DNA from 3 places in the Rahnella perminowiae genome. Region 2 is predicted to be linked to each of the others. Evidence: predicted binding sites of a transcription regulator. Region 2 holds the regulator's gene; each other region holds the start of a gene.
The links. The regulator PhoB, encoded in region 2, activates phosphate uptake and scavenging genes when phosphate is short. The targets are predictions, from matches to a motif close to CTGTCATAAAACTGNCNNAT.

Region 1 (4,621 bases), on a different contig from region 2:
GGCCGGGCGTGGGAAGCGTTGCGTGAGGATGAAATTGCCTGCCGTGCGATGGGGCTCAATCATGTGCTGGTCAAACTGTCTGCCTTTACGCTCGGCGCGTCCACTGCCGGTATTGCGGGGGTGTTTTTCGCCACGTATCAGGGTTTCGTTAACCCGACGTCTTTCACCTTTTTCGAATCTGCCCTGATCCTCGCGATTGTGGTGCTGGGCGGTATGGGTTCAACCATCGGCGTGGTACTGGCAGCATTTGTGCTGACCGTCGCGCCGGAACTGTTACGCAGCTTTGCTGAATATCGCGTATTGCTGTTTGGCGTATTAATGGTGGTGATGATGATCTGGCGGCCGCGCGGCTTAATCCGCATCAGCCGCAGCGGGTTTGCCGTGCGCAAAGGAGTCGCACCATGAGCGAAGCGTTAGCCGATGACAATATCCTCAGTGTTGAACATTTGCGTATGCATTTCGGCGGTATTAAGGCGCTGAACGATGTGAATCTTGCGGTGAGACGCGGTTCGATTACCGCGCTGATCGGCCCGAACGGGGCAGGGAAAACCACGGTATTTAATTGCGTTACCGGTTTCTATAAAGCGTCCGGCGGCAATATTTTGCTCAATACATGCCGGCGCACCACCAATGTGATCCAGGTGCTCGGACAGAAATTTCAGCCGGATGACTGGATTAAACCGGCGCAGCTGGGCAAACGTATTTTCTACAAAATGTTCGGTGGTACGCACCTGGTCAACCGCGCCGGGCTGGCGCGAACTTTTCAGAACATCCGGCTGTTTCGTGAAATGTCGGTGGTTGAAAACCTGCTGGTGGCGCAGCACATGCAGACTAACCGCAACCTGATTGCGGGCGTGCTCAATACACCCGGTTACCGCCGGGCTGAAAATCAGGCGCTTGACCGCGCATTTTACTGGCTGGAGGTGGTGGAACTGGTCGATTGCGCCAACCGGCTGGCGGGGGAGATGTCTTACGGTCAGCAGCGGCGGCTGGAAATCGCCCGCGCAATGTGTACCGCGCCGGAAATGATTTGCCTGGACGAACCGGCTGCCGGTCTGAATCCGGTGGAAACACGTACGCTGAGTAAAATTATCCGTTTCCTGCGCGATCATCACGATATTACCGTCCTGTTGATAGAACATGATATGGGCATGGTAATGGAAATTTCCGACCATATTATCGTGCTCGACCACGGCGACGTGATTGCCGAAGGCATACCGCAGGTTATTCAGAATGATGAAAAGGTCATCGCCGCGTATCTGGGTGCTGATGAAGATGACGAGGTCAGCTTATGAGCGACACGATGCTGGAATTTCGCGATGTGAATGTGTATTACGGGGCGATTCAGGCATTGCAGCAGGTGTCTCTGAAGGTGAATCAGGGAGAAACCGTGGCGCTGATCGGCGCCAATGGTGCCGGAAAATCAACGCTGCTGATGTCGATATTCGGTCAGCCACGCATACAGAGCGGGCAAATCCTGTTTCGCGGAGAAGATATCAGCCGCAAATCGACACACTTTGTGGCCTCGGCGGGAATTGCACAATCGCCGGAAGGGCGGCGCGTTTTTCCGGATATGACCGTGGAAGAAAATCTACTGATGGGCACCATTCCTGTCGGGAATCAGCATGCGGCAGAAGATCTGCAAACCATGTTTGCGTTATTCCCGCGCCTGAAGGAACGCCGTAAACAGCGGGCGATGACCATGTCCGGTGGCGAACAGCAAATGCTGGCGATTGCCCGTGCGCTGATGAGTCGTCCGAAGCTGTTACTGCTCGATGAACCGAGTCTCGGGCTGGCACCCATTATCGTGAAACAAATTTTCCAGACCCTGCGTGAACTGGCGAAAAGTGGCATGACGATCTTTCTCGTGGAGCAAAATGCGCATCATGCGCTCAGGCTGTCTGACCGGGGTTACGTTATTGTCAACGGGCAAATTCGCCTGAGTGGGACGGGAGAAGAACTTTTGCATAATCAGGAGGTGCGCAAAGCCTACTTAGGCGGGATCTGAGCCCCGTCTCCCTGAAGCTGCAGCTGTATTGGCTGCACTTTCTTATCTGAATCACTCAATTGTGTCTGCGCATTGTGCGTTGCTCGCCGGGCTTAACGTCAGTGATTACGCGTATCTCAGCCAGTCACCTCTAATAAGGTTTATTCCGAATTTGTTAATTTTCAACCGCCCTCCACATTTCACTCACAGTATTCCGCTATCATAAGATTCTTACTGAAAAGTGACCATAAAGTTAAATTTCTGGGTTATCATGCGAAATCAGCCGTCAAAAATTTGTAAAATACCATTTTTTTAGGCGAAATCAGTGACCTGAAGCCGGGTGAAGGCGTTGACCCGTTCAGGCTCAACAGGCTATATAGCGCTATCCGTTTTTGGCATGAATTTTCCTGTCTCAGGGATGAAGTGAATGATCCAGGTCATTCGCTCGATGAGTTGAACCGTCGGCGCTGCTCGCAAAACAGCAGAAATGGGTCGTAGAGTTTATTGTTTTAATCAGACAGGGTGCTGAAATGGCTTCTGAGATAATTTCATTTGTATTATTTCTTTCTTCTATTTTTCTCTACGTCACGCGGGCGTCGTCCAGCCGTGTCTGGTTTTCACTGGTGCTGTTTTTCCTCGGGCTTTACGTCATTCTGAATGTCATCCTGATCGGCAGCAATTATTTCACCGGCGAAGGCATCACGGACGCCGTGTTATATACCGTTACCAGCAGCCTGAAAGGGGCGGGGCTCAATAAATATATCCTGCCGTTTATCGGTTTACTGGCGGGGCTGATTGCCGTATTTGCTTTGCTGGCGTGGGGGCTGAAACAGCGTCGTGCTAAAAACAGCAGTGCCGTCTACAGCGCACTGGCCGTGGTACTGGCGGTCTTTTCCGTGGGTTCCACTCAGGCATTCCAGAACATTTCCCGGCTGGTCAAAACGCAAATTTCCGGCAACGGCGCAGATTTTAATACCTATTACAAAGTGCCCGAAAAAGTCATCAAGGGCGCGAAAAAACCTAACCTGGTTTATATCTATGGCGAGAGTCTGGAACGCACTTATTTTGATGACAAGGTTTTCCCCGGCCTGACGACCGAATTAAATCGCCATAAAGCGCAGAGCACTGATTTCACTAATACCAAACAGTTGCCGGGCACGGGTTATACCATCGCCGGTATGGTGGCTTCCCAGTGCGGGATCCCGCTGTTTGCGCCGTTTGATGGCAATGCCTCCAGTGCACTGGCGACCTTCTACCCGGAAAACGTGTGTATTGGCGACGTGCTCAAAGGTGCCGGCTATACCAACTATTTCTATCAGGGCGCAGAACTGGCTTTCGCAGGTAAAGGTACTTTCCTGAAATCCCATGGTTTCGACCATCTTTATGGCTACAACGAATTGCGTCCGACCGTGGCGGATCCGTCTTACAAAAACGACTGGGGTTGGTATGACGACACCTTGCTGGATGAAGTGTATAAAAAGTTCATCACGCTGAGTCAGGAAGGTAAGCCATTTTCACTGTTTACGCTGACCGTTGACACGCATCATCCTGATGGCTTTATTTCCCGGGGTTGTACCCGCAAGGAATATAAAGTGAACGGTAAAGCTAACCAGTCACTGAGTGCCGTGTCCTGTAGTCAGGAACTGATTGCCGCCTTTATCGATAAGATTAAAAAGTCCGGTTATTTTGATAACACCGTCATTGTGGTGTCTTCCGACCATCTGGCAATGAACAACACGGCATACAACATTCTGACTAAACAGAACCGTAAAGACCTGTTCTTCGTCCTTGACGGGCGTCATCCGGTGGGTGAGCTCAATGCGGCGAAACGCAGTACGCTGGATAATGGTGCGACCATACTGGATATGATGGGCGGCGATAACTATATCGGTCTCGGTCGCAGTGGTGTTTCTGCGACCTCTATGACCGCGCAGTTCCTGAATATTGATGACAAAGTGAATGCCTGGAAACCGGCGGTCATCAAACAATGGGGCTTCCCGAACAGCATCAAAAATTATGCGGTGAATACCAAAGACAGTACCTTTACTTTCTCCGGCATGACCATCAAAACGCCGTTTATTCTGAAGGTCACGGGAGACAAAATTGAACCGATGTTCGATGTCTATCTGTCAACGCCGTTGAAAAAACAGCTGGCCGGACTGGCGACCAGCGATAACTTTGTCTGGGTCGATAAATGCTACGAAATGGGCCGTGTGTGGGCACCGGAGTTGTCGCTCAATACCGGCCTGTGTGTTGCATCGGGCAACCTCGGGGCGAAGCCGACAATTGTGCAGGCCACCGGCGATACCTTCAAAGGTAAAGTAGACTTCGCGAAAGACACGTCGGGCAGTAACGCCATTTATCAGCAAACCCTGAATGCGTTGAACATTGACGATGCGGCCACTACCTACCAGTCGAAAGCCATTGCCTTTATGGTGCCGGGATTGCCGGAGCAGGTAAAAGCGATTACCGGTGTGTCTGCCGTTGAAAACTGGGGACGTTGGTCAGATGCCAATCTGGCACCGTCGGTGAAAATTGATTATGTCAAACCGCTGCCCGCTACTTTTGATGTGGTGATCCGCGCACGTGCTTACGGTAATAATATTGATAAGCCGGTTTCTGTCCGCGTCGGGG
Region 2 (4,621 bases):
ACCACCTCATGCCGGCCGTTGCTTAACGTTTGCACCTCACGTTCGAGCATACCGAGCATCACCGGAATATCGACTTTCTCATGCAAATCAATATTCGCTGAAGCTTCGATTTTCGACAGCGTCAGCAACTGCTTCACCAGCCCGTCCATTCGCCGCGTCTGTTCCTGCATGGTATCCAGTGCTTTGGTGCGGAAAGGTTCTTCCAGTTTGGCGTCTTCCATCATTTCCAGATATCCCTGCAATACGGTCAGCGGGGTTCTCAGCTCATGACTGACGTTAGCAAAGAAGTTACGCCGTGCACCTTCGAGCTGGCGCATCTGTGTGACATCGCGTGCCACCATCAGCAGTTGCCCTTCTGAATAAGGCATAACGCGAAACTCGACGTAATGCTCATTATTGAGTTGCAGATTCAGCGCCCGGCTGAAATCGCGGGTCTGGATCCACAGCCGGAATTCCGGATAACGCAGCAGGTTGAAGATATGTTGCCCGTTATCTTCCGGCCAGCGGAAACCGAGCAGATCCTGCGCCAGCCCGTTACACCAGAAAATATTGCCTTCTTCCGTGGTCAGCACCACGGCATCTGGCAGCGATTCAGCACCGCTGCGAAAACGTTTGATCAACTGACCTAATTCACGACGCCGACGCCGGTTGCGCATCTGCATCTGGTTAAGCCCGTAGAACAGCGGCTCCCAGCTCCAGCGGCCGTTCGGCGGCGTAATACTGCGGTCAAGCCACAGCCAGTGAGAGAGTTTGAGCTGGTTGTAATAATTCCAGCCCAGTGCCGCAACCAGCGACACAAACAGGAGCCAGCCGAAATGACCGACGAAAATACCGAGAATTAACGCTGGCAGACAAAAGAGAAAAAATTCGCCGGCCAATCGTTTCCATGACAAACGTTCTAGCACACAGATTCTCCGCTGTGAGGACTCAATAACGCGTTGAAAAACGGTATCCGGTACCACGAACAGTCTGGATCATTCTGTCATGTCCGCTGGTTTCCAACGCCTTACGCAAACGACGAATATGCACGTCTACGGTGCGATCTTCCACATAAACGTTAGTGCCCCAGACGTTATTGAGCAACTGTTCCCGGCTATAAACACGTTCAGAATGCGTCATAAAGAAGTGTAATAACTTAAATTCTGTCGGCCCCATATCAAGCGCCTGTTCGTTGGCCATCACCCGGTGAGACGAGGGATCCAGGCTTAAACCCTGCATGTCGATCACTTCTTCCACCGCCATTGGCGAGATGCGACGCATCACCGCTTTAATGCGGGCAACCAGCTCTTTCGGGGAAAACGGTTTGGTGATGTAATCATCGGCACCGACTTCGAGGCCACGCACCCGATCTTCTTCTTCACCGCGTGCGGTCAACATCATTACCGGAATTTCGCGGGTCAGCGCCTCACGTTTAAGATGCTTAATAAACTGAATACCGGAACCGCCAGGTAACATCCAGTCGAGCAGGATAAGTTCAGGGTAAGGTTCAACAAGCTGCCCAATCGCTGAATCAAAATCCTCAGCTTCTACGGCCTGATAGCCATTTTGTTCCAGTACAAAACACACCATTTCACGGATTGGAGCTTCGTCTTCAACCACCAATATACGTCTAGCCATCGTAGGTCCTGCCAATAGGTTAGCGATCTTTTATTTGATTGCGGGCGCCATTATGCGTCAGTTTTGTGACAGATTTATGAATGAAAAGAATGGTTCATTACAGTCAAATATGACAGATAATTAGCGGCCATCTCGCTGAAATTGGACTGATTTATCGGGGACATCTCCCCCCGCCGACGTTTATACTTTGCCCCATTGTCGTCATCCAGGGTTCATACAGGAGTCTCATGCGCCTGATCCACACGTCAGACTGGCATCTTGGCCAGTACTTTTTCACCAAAAGCCGTGCAGCCGAACATCAGGCATTTCTGCGCTGGCTGACCGGTCAGGTGCAGCAACATCAGGTCGACGCCGTGATTGTCGCGGGTGATATTTTCGATACCGGATCACCGCCCAGTTATGCCCGCGAATTGTATAACCGCTTCGTGGTGGAATTACAACAAACCGGCTGTCAGCTGGTGGTACTGGCTGGCAACCACGATTCCGTCGCAACACTTAATGAATCACGCGAGCTACTTTCCTGCCTGAATACGCGGGTGATTGCCACTGTCGGCGAAAATCTGTCTGAACAGATTTTGGTGCTCAGTCAGCGTGACGGAAAACCGGGCGCGGTACTGTGTGCCATCCCGTTTTTACGCCCGCGTGATCTGCTGGCCAGTCAGGCCGGTCAGTCCGGCAGCGACAAACAACTGGCATTGCAGGAAGCCATCGCCGCACATTATGACGCGCTCTGGCAGGCCGCGCAGGCCAGGCGTGATGAACTCGGCATACCGCTGCCCGTTATTGCAACCGGCCATCTGACCACCGTTGGCGTCAGTACTTCTGATTCCGTGCGTGACATCTATATAGGCACACTTGACGCCTTCCCCGCGCAGGCGTTCCCGCCGGTTGATTATGTGGCGCTTGGCCATATTCACCGCGCACAGTGCGTCGCAAAAACTCACCACATCCGTTACAGCGGTTCGCCAATTGCCCTGAGCTTTGACGAACTGAGCAAAGCCAAAAGTGTGTATCTGCTCGATTTCGACGGGGCAACGCTCAGTGCCATCGACACGCTGGAAATTCCTGTTTTCCAGCCCATGCAGATACTCAAAGGCTCGCTGGCGGAAATTGAAAAGCAACTGGCGCAGTTCGAAGGCGGTGATGCACAAAAACCCGTCTGGCTTGATATCGAAGTCGCCACGCAGGATTATCTCAGCGATATTCAGCGGCGTATTCAGGCGCTGACTGCGGATTTGCCGGTGGAAGTTGTCCTGTTGCGCCGCAGCAAAGAACAGCGCATCAGCAGCATTGAGCAGCAGGAAAAAGAGACCCTCAGTGAACTGAGCGTCAGCGACGTCTTTGAACGGCGGCTGGCGCTGGAGCCAGACCCTGATGCCCCCCGTCAGGCGCGGATGCGCACTCTTTTTGCTCAGGTTGTTGAGCAGGTCACGCACGCTCAGAATGCAGAGGACAGCGCACAATGAAAATTCTCAGCCTGCGTTTAAAAAACCTGAACTCGCTGGAAGGCGAATGGAAAATTGATTTCACTGCCGAGCCGTTCGCCAGCAACGGATTATTCGCGATCACCGGCCCGACCGGGGCAGGGAAAACCACCCTGCTTGATGCCATTTGTCTGGCGCTTTATCATCAGACGCCACGTCTGAACATCACACCAAGCCAGAACGAACTGATGACCCGCCACACCGCCGAATCGCTGGCTGAGGTGGAGTTTGAAGTTAAAGGCGTAGCTTACCGCGCATTCTGGAGCCAGCGTCGAGCTAAAAATTCGCCGGATGGCAACTTGCAGGCACCGAAAGTCGAGCTGGCGTTACTGGCCGGCGGCAAAATTCTGGCCGATAAAGTGCGCGACAAACTCGACGCCATCGCCACACTGACCGGGCTGGATTTCGGCCGTTTCACCAAATCCATGATGCTGTCTCAGGGGCAGTTCGCCGCGTTTCTGAATGCTGATGCCAACGACCGCGCCGAATTGCTGGAAGAACTGACCGGCACCGAAATTTACGGACGGCTGTCTCAGCGCGTCTTTGAGCAACATAAAGAAGCGCGCATCGTACTCGACGGTCTGCATCAGCGCATGTCCGGCATCGAACTGCTCAGCGAAGAACAACGCCAGACGCTGGAGGCACAGCATGCTGAACTGAACGCACAGGAAAACAGCCTCAGCCAACAGGCGCAGCAACGCCAGCGGGATCTGAACTGGCTGCAACAATGGCAACAGGTGCAGCAAAAACTTCAGCAATCTCAGTTGCAGCTGGCTGCCGCTGAGCAGGAAAATCTGGCCGCCGCGCCGCAGTTACAACAGCTGGCACGCAGTGAACCGGCGGAAAAACTGCGTCCGTTACTCAATGACCGTCAGCGTTGTCAGGAAGAGTCACAACGCCTTCAGCAGCATCTGACGCAACTGATACAGCAACAGGAACAGCAGATCGCGCAGATGGCGCCGCTGAACCAGGCAGCAGAACAGGCGCAAACTGCACGTCAGAAGCAGGCCGAAGAACAGCGCCGGATGCAAACGCTGATCGAAGAAAAAATCCTGCCGCTGGACGGTGAAATCGCTCAGTGGCACAAATCACTGGCAGAAACACAGCGGGCGGTCAGTGAATCGCAGAAACAGGCCGCTGACCAGAACACAACACTGCGGCAAATAACGGCAGAACGACAAAAACTGGATGAAGAAAACCGCCAGCATCAAACCCGGCAGACCGCACTGACCGAAGCCCTTAACGCCGCACAGCAGCGTCAGGCAGCTCTGGAAAAACAGCATCCGCTGGCAGCCTTACAGAAACGGCAAACAGAACTGATGCAACTCCGGCCGGTGCGACAACAGCTTTTTTCGCTCGCGCAACTTTTCCCGCAGCTTAACCAGCGCGTGCAGCAACAAAACCAAGATTTTGCGCAGTATCAGGTACAACTGGCTGAGGAAGAGCAGCGCCTGGATAAGATCCGCCTGCAATGTCAGACACAACTTGAACATCTCAACGACGTAAAAACGCTGCATAAA
Region 3 (4,621 bases), on a different contig from region 2:
AGCGACCAAATTCACTGAAGTCGGTTATGTGGGTAAAGAAGTGGATTCTATTATCCGCGACCTGACCGATTCCGCTGTGAAAATGGTGCGTCTGCAATCTATTGAAAAAAACCGTTATCGTGCTGAAGAACTGGCCGAAGAACGTATTCTGGACGTACTGATCCCGCCGGCTAAAAATAACTGGGGGCAGCCTGACGAAGCGCAGGAACCTTCTGCTGCGCGCCAGAACTTCCGCAAAAAACTGCGTGAAGGCCAGCTCGACGACAAAGAAATTGAAATCAGCCTGGCATCCGGCCCGATTGGCGTTGAAATTATGTCTCCGCCGGGCATGGAAGAAATGACTAATCAGTTGCAGTCGATGTTCCAGAGCATGGGTGCTCAGAAACAGAAACCACGTAAACTGAAAATCAAAGAAGCGCTGAAGCTGCTGATTGAAGAAGAAGCGGCGAAACTGGTGAACCCGGAAGATCTGAAAGAACAGGCGATCGAAGCCGTTGAACAACACGGTATCGTGTTTATCGATGAGATCGACAAAATCTGTAAACGTGGCGGTCAGAGTTCAGGCCCTGACGTATCCCGTGAAGGTGTTCAGCGTGACCTGTTGCCACTGGTGGAAGGCTGCACGGTGTCTACCAAGCATGGCATGGTGAAAACCGATCATATCCTGTTCATCGCATCCGGCGCATTCCAGACGGCCAGTCCGTCAGACCTGATCCCAGAATTGCAGGGTCGTCTGCCCATTCGTGTGGAACTGCAGGCGCTGTCGACTGAAGACTTCGAACGTATCCTGACCGAGCCAAGTGCTTCGCTGACACATCAGTACAAAGCATTGATGGCGACCGAAGGCGTAACCATTGATTTCACCGCTGACGGTATCCGGCGCATTGCAGAAGCCGCATGGCAGGTAAACGAAACCACCGAGAATATCGGTGCGCGTCGTCTGCACACCGTTCTGGAGCGTCTGATGGAAGATATCTCTTACGACGCCAGCGAAAGTAACGGAATCTCCATAAACATTGATGCAGATTATGTTAGAAGCCACCTTGACCAGCTGGTAGCTGATGAAGATCTGAGCCGTTTTATCTTATAATTTGCTCATACGTTCCGAAAGTGATCTTCAGGGAGGCGTTTGCCTCCCTGATTTTTTTTAGATTTCGGACTGATTCTTCACCTGAGCGAAATCATCTATGAGCATAATCACTTCCTGCACACCGACGACGCCCGCCCGCGCCTGGCTGGAAAGCTTGCGCCCGAAAACCTTGCCACTGGCGTTTGCCTCTATCGTCATGGGTTCTGCCATTGCCAGCCTGCAAAATACCTTCCATCCGCTTATTGCATTGCTGGCACTGCTGACTGCCGGCTGTCTGCAAATCCTGTCGAATCTGGCGAATGACTATGGGGACGCAGAGAAAGGCAGCGATACCCCGGATCGCGTCGGCCCTCTGCGCGGAATGCAAAAGGGGCTGATTACCGCTGCGCAGATGAAGCACGCCATTATCCTGACCATCGCGCTGACCATAATTTGCGGTATCGCGCTCATCGCCGTGGCCTGCCATAAACCCAGTGATGTGGTCGGGTTTTTGGTTCTCGGCTTGCTGTCGATTGGTGCGGCGATTACCTATACCGTCGGCACACGGCCTTATGGCTACATGGGGCTTGGCGATATTTCCGTTCTTATTTTCTTCGGCTGGATCAGTGTCGCGGGGACGTTTTATTTACAGGCAGGCTATTTCGACTGGATCGTGATGCTTCCGGCGACGGCAACCGGTTTGCTCTCCACCGCCGTGCTCAATATCAATAATTTGCGCGATATCGAAACCGACAGTATCAATGGCAAGAATACACTGGCGGTTCGCCTCGGGCCGGTTAACGCCCGCCGTTATCACACTATCATCCTGACCGCCGCCGTGCTGTGTCTGGTCATTTTCTCCGCCGTATACCTGCATCATTGGACCGGCTGGCTGTTTATTCTGGCGATTCCGATGCTGGCGAAACATGTGGCGCGGGTGATGAAATCCACAACATCCACCGAAGTCCGCCCGTTACTGGAACATATGGTAAAAACGGCGTTGCTGACTAACGTCTTGTTTGCAGTAGGACTGTTACTCAATTGAACAAAGTTGGCCTGATGTGCGTTTATCAGGTCACTTTTCACATTTAACAATTGATGATTTTGCCAACATCCGCCGGAAAGGGATATACTGAGCATTCATGCAGCAACCAGATGAAAACCTATGAAATACGATACTTCCGAACTTTGCGACATCTACCATGAAGAAGTGAATGTCGTCGAACCCTTGTTCTCCAACTTTGGCGGCCGTACTTCATTTGGCGGGCAAATCACCACCGTGAAATGCTTCGAAGATAATGGCTTGCTTTATGACCTGCTGGAAGAAAACGGCCGTGGCCGTGTGTTAGTGATTGATGGCGGCGGTTCTGTGCGTCGCGCACTGCTGGATGCCGGACTGGCACGCCTCGCGTTCCAGAACGAATGGGAAGGCATCGTGATTTATGGTGCAGTCCGTCAGGTTGACGATCTCGAAGAGTTGGACCTGGGTATTCAGGCGATGGCGGCTATCCCGGCTGGCGCAGGCAGTGAAGGAATCGGCGAAAGCGACATTCGTGTCAATTTCGGCGGCGTCACCTTCTTCTCCGGCGACCATCTTTATGCCGATAATACCGGTATCGTGCTGTCAGAAGACCCGCTCGATATAGAATAATTTTCTTCTGTGCACAACAAAAAAGGACGCCTTGGCGTCCTTTTTTATTTGGAATATGAAGTCATTAAACTTCTTCCATTTTTCCCAACAGTGCACGCAGACGATCCTGCCATACGTGTTGTTCTTCTTTCAGCTGCGCATTTTCACGCACCAGAGACTCATGATTGCCGCTGGCTTGCTGAACTTCCTGAGACAGGGCGTTGTTCTGCTCTTTCAGTTCTTCGATTTCCATCTGCAACAGAGTAATGGTATCGATCGCTTGCTGAACTTTAGCTTCTAATTTCTCAAATACTTCAAATGACATTTTTCGGTCCCCTTATGTTCGCAAGGCGCACATCTTATGTTCTGCCGCATCGTCCGGACACGGCTCAAAAATTCCTGCACTCCGTCGATTTTTATAACGAATTCATCAGAGAATTGCATAAAACCGGCAGGTGTCTTAACGGGTGATTGTATGTAGCCAGCTTTGATCTGTCTACCCGCAACCCCTCTATCCACGCAGTCTGTTGCAATTTTACAGTGCCGGGTATCAGGAAATGCCTAAAAAGCAGCGTCACACGCCAGAAATAGCCTTTAATGCCGAATAACCGTAGCCACCGTGCAACACGTAATAGTGATGCTCGTTTGTCAGCAACGCGCGCTGAAAATGTTAAATCCAGGCCTTTTGGCGCGGCATCATGGTCCGACAATACGCGAAATCGCTCATTTTTATGACGCAACACACAAAATTTGATTTCGCTATTTCTCGTTTATGCTCGTTAACGATAAATTCACATTACGTTCTCATTTAATGATGAACGCCAAAATCCGATTACGTTCACAAACGATATAACAGAAAAACTATAACTAACCATTAACATCATCCTTAGCAGGATCAAACTATGAGCCAAACCATGAGTTCCACATTAAAAGGTCAGTGCATCGCTGAGTTTCTGGGTACCGGGCTTATCATTTTCTTTGGTGCGGGCTGTGTCGCAGCAATGAAACTTGCCGGGGCAACCTTTGGCCAGTGGGAAATCAGTATTATCTGGGGTCTGGGTGTGGCAATGGCCATCTACCTGACAGCCGCCATCTCCGGTGCACACCTGAATCCGGCGGTGACCGTTGCACTTTGTTTGTTTGCAAACTTTGAAGGACGCAAAGTTCTGCCTTACATCGTGGCACAGGTCGCCGGTGCTTTTTGCGCCGCTGCACTGGTTTATGGCCTTTACTACAATCTGTTCTTCGATTTTGAGCAAAGCCACAATATGGTCCGCGGCAGCGTCGAAAGTCTGGATCTGGCCGGTATTTTCTCTACCTATCCGAACCCGCACATCAGCGTATTGCAGGCGTTTCTGGTAGAAACGGTGATTACAGCCATTCTGATGGCGTTAATCCTCGGCCTGACTGATGATGGCAACGGTATTCCACGTGGCCCGCTGGCACCGCTGCTTATCGGTATCCTGATCGCGGTTATCGGTGCATCCATGGGGCCACTGACCGGATTCGCCCTGAACCCGGCCCGTGACTTCGGTCCGAAAGTGTTCGCCTTCTTCGCTGGCTGGGGCAAGGTTGCCTTCACCGGTGCGCGCGATATTCCTTATTTCCTGGTGCCAATTTTTGGCCCGTTGCTCGGGGCTTCTCTGGGTGCCATCGCCTACAAGGCGCTGATTGGTCGCCATTTACCAAATCAGATTAATGAACCGGCAGAAGAAAAAGCACCTCAGCCATCCAAACAACGTAAGGCCTGATCGGCTAAACTGTTCCACAGCTTACTCATTCGTAGGATGAATATTATGTCAGCAGATACGACTCACGAAAAAAAATACATTGTTGCACTCGACCAGGGTACAACCAGTTCACGCGCCGTAGTTCTGGATCACGATGCCAATATCGTCAGCGTGGCACAACGCGAGTTCACC

Region 1: a site for PhoB is predicted at 2,271-2,290, ahead of opgB (phosphatidylglycerol--membrane-oligosaccharide glycerophosphotransferase). Genes of this name have one in related genera too.
Region 3: a site for PhoB is predicted at 3,418-3,437, ahead of J1781_RS10325 (MIP/aquaporin family protein). Genes of this name have one in related genera too.

Annotation. Positions count from the first base shown of each region.
Region 1 covers NZ_JAFMOT010000188.1:195,507-200,127, reverse strand. The annotation lists gene livM (high-affinity branched-chain amino acid ABC transporter permease LivM) at 1-405, shown strand, start outside; gene J1781_RS24480 (ABC transporter ATP-binding protein) at 402-1,295, shown strand; gene J1781_RS24475 (ABC transporter ATP-binding protein) at 1,292-2,008, shown strand; gene opgB (phosphatidylglycerol--membrane-oligosaccharide glycerophosphotransferase) at 2,518-4,621, shown strand, end outside.
Region 2 covers NZ_JAFMOT010000179.1:59,001-63,621, reverse strand. The annotation lists gene phoR (phosphate regulon sensor histidine kinase PhoR) at 1-905, opposite strand, end outside; gene phoB (phosphate response regulator transcription factor PhoB) at 928-1,617, opposite strand; gene sbcD (exonuclease subunit SbcD) at 1,845-3,083, shown strand; gene sbcC (exonuclease subunit SbcC) at 3,080-4,621, shown strand, end outside.
Region 3 covers NZ_JAFMOT010000172.1:31,485-36,105, forward strand. The annotation lists gene hslU (ATP-dependent protease ATPase subunit HslU) at 1-1,090, shown strand, start outside; gene J1781_RS10310 (1,4-dihydroxy-2-naphthoate polyprenyltransferase) at 1,188-2,114, shown strand; gene rraA (ribonuclease E activity regulator RraA) at 2,235-2,720, shown strand; gene zapB (septal ring assembly protein ZapB) at 2,785-3,024, opposite strand; gene J1781_RS10325 (MIP/aquaporin family protein) at 3,602-4,450, shown strand; gene glpK (glycerol kinase GlpK) at 4,496-4,621, shown strand, end outside.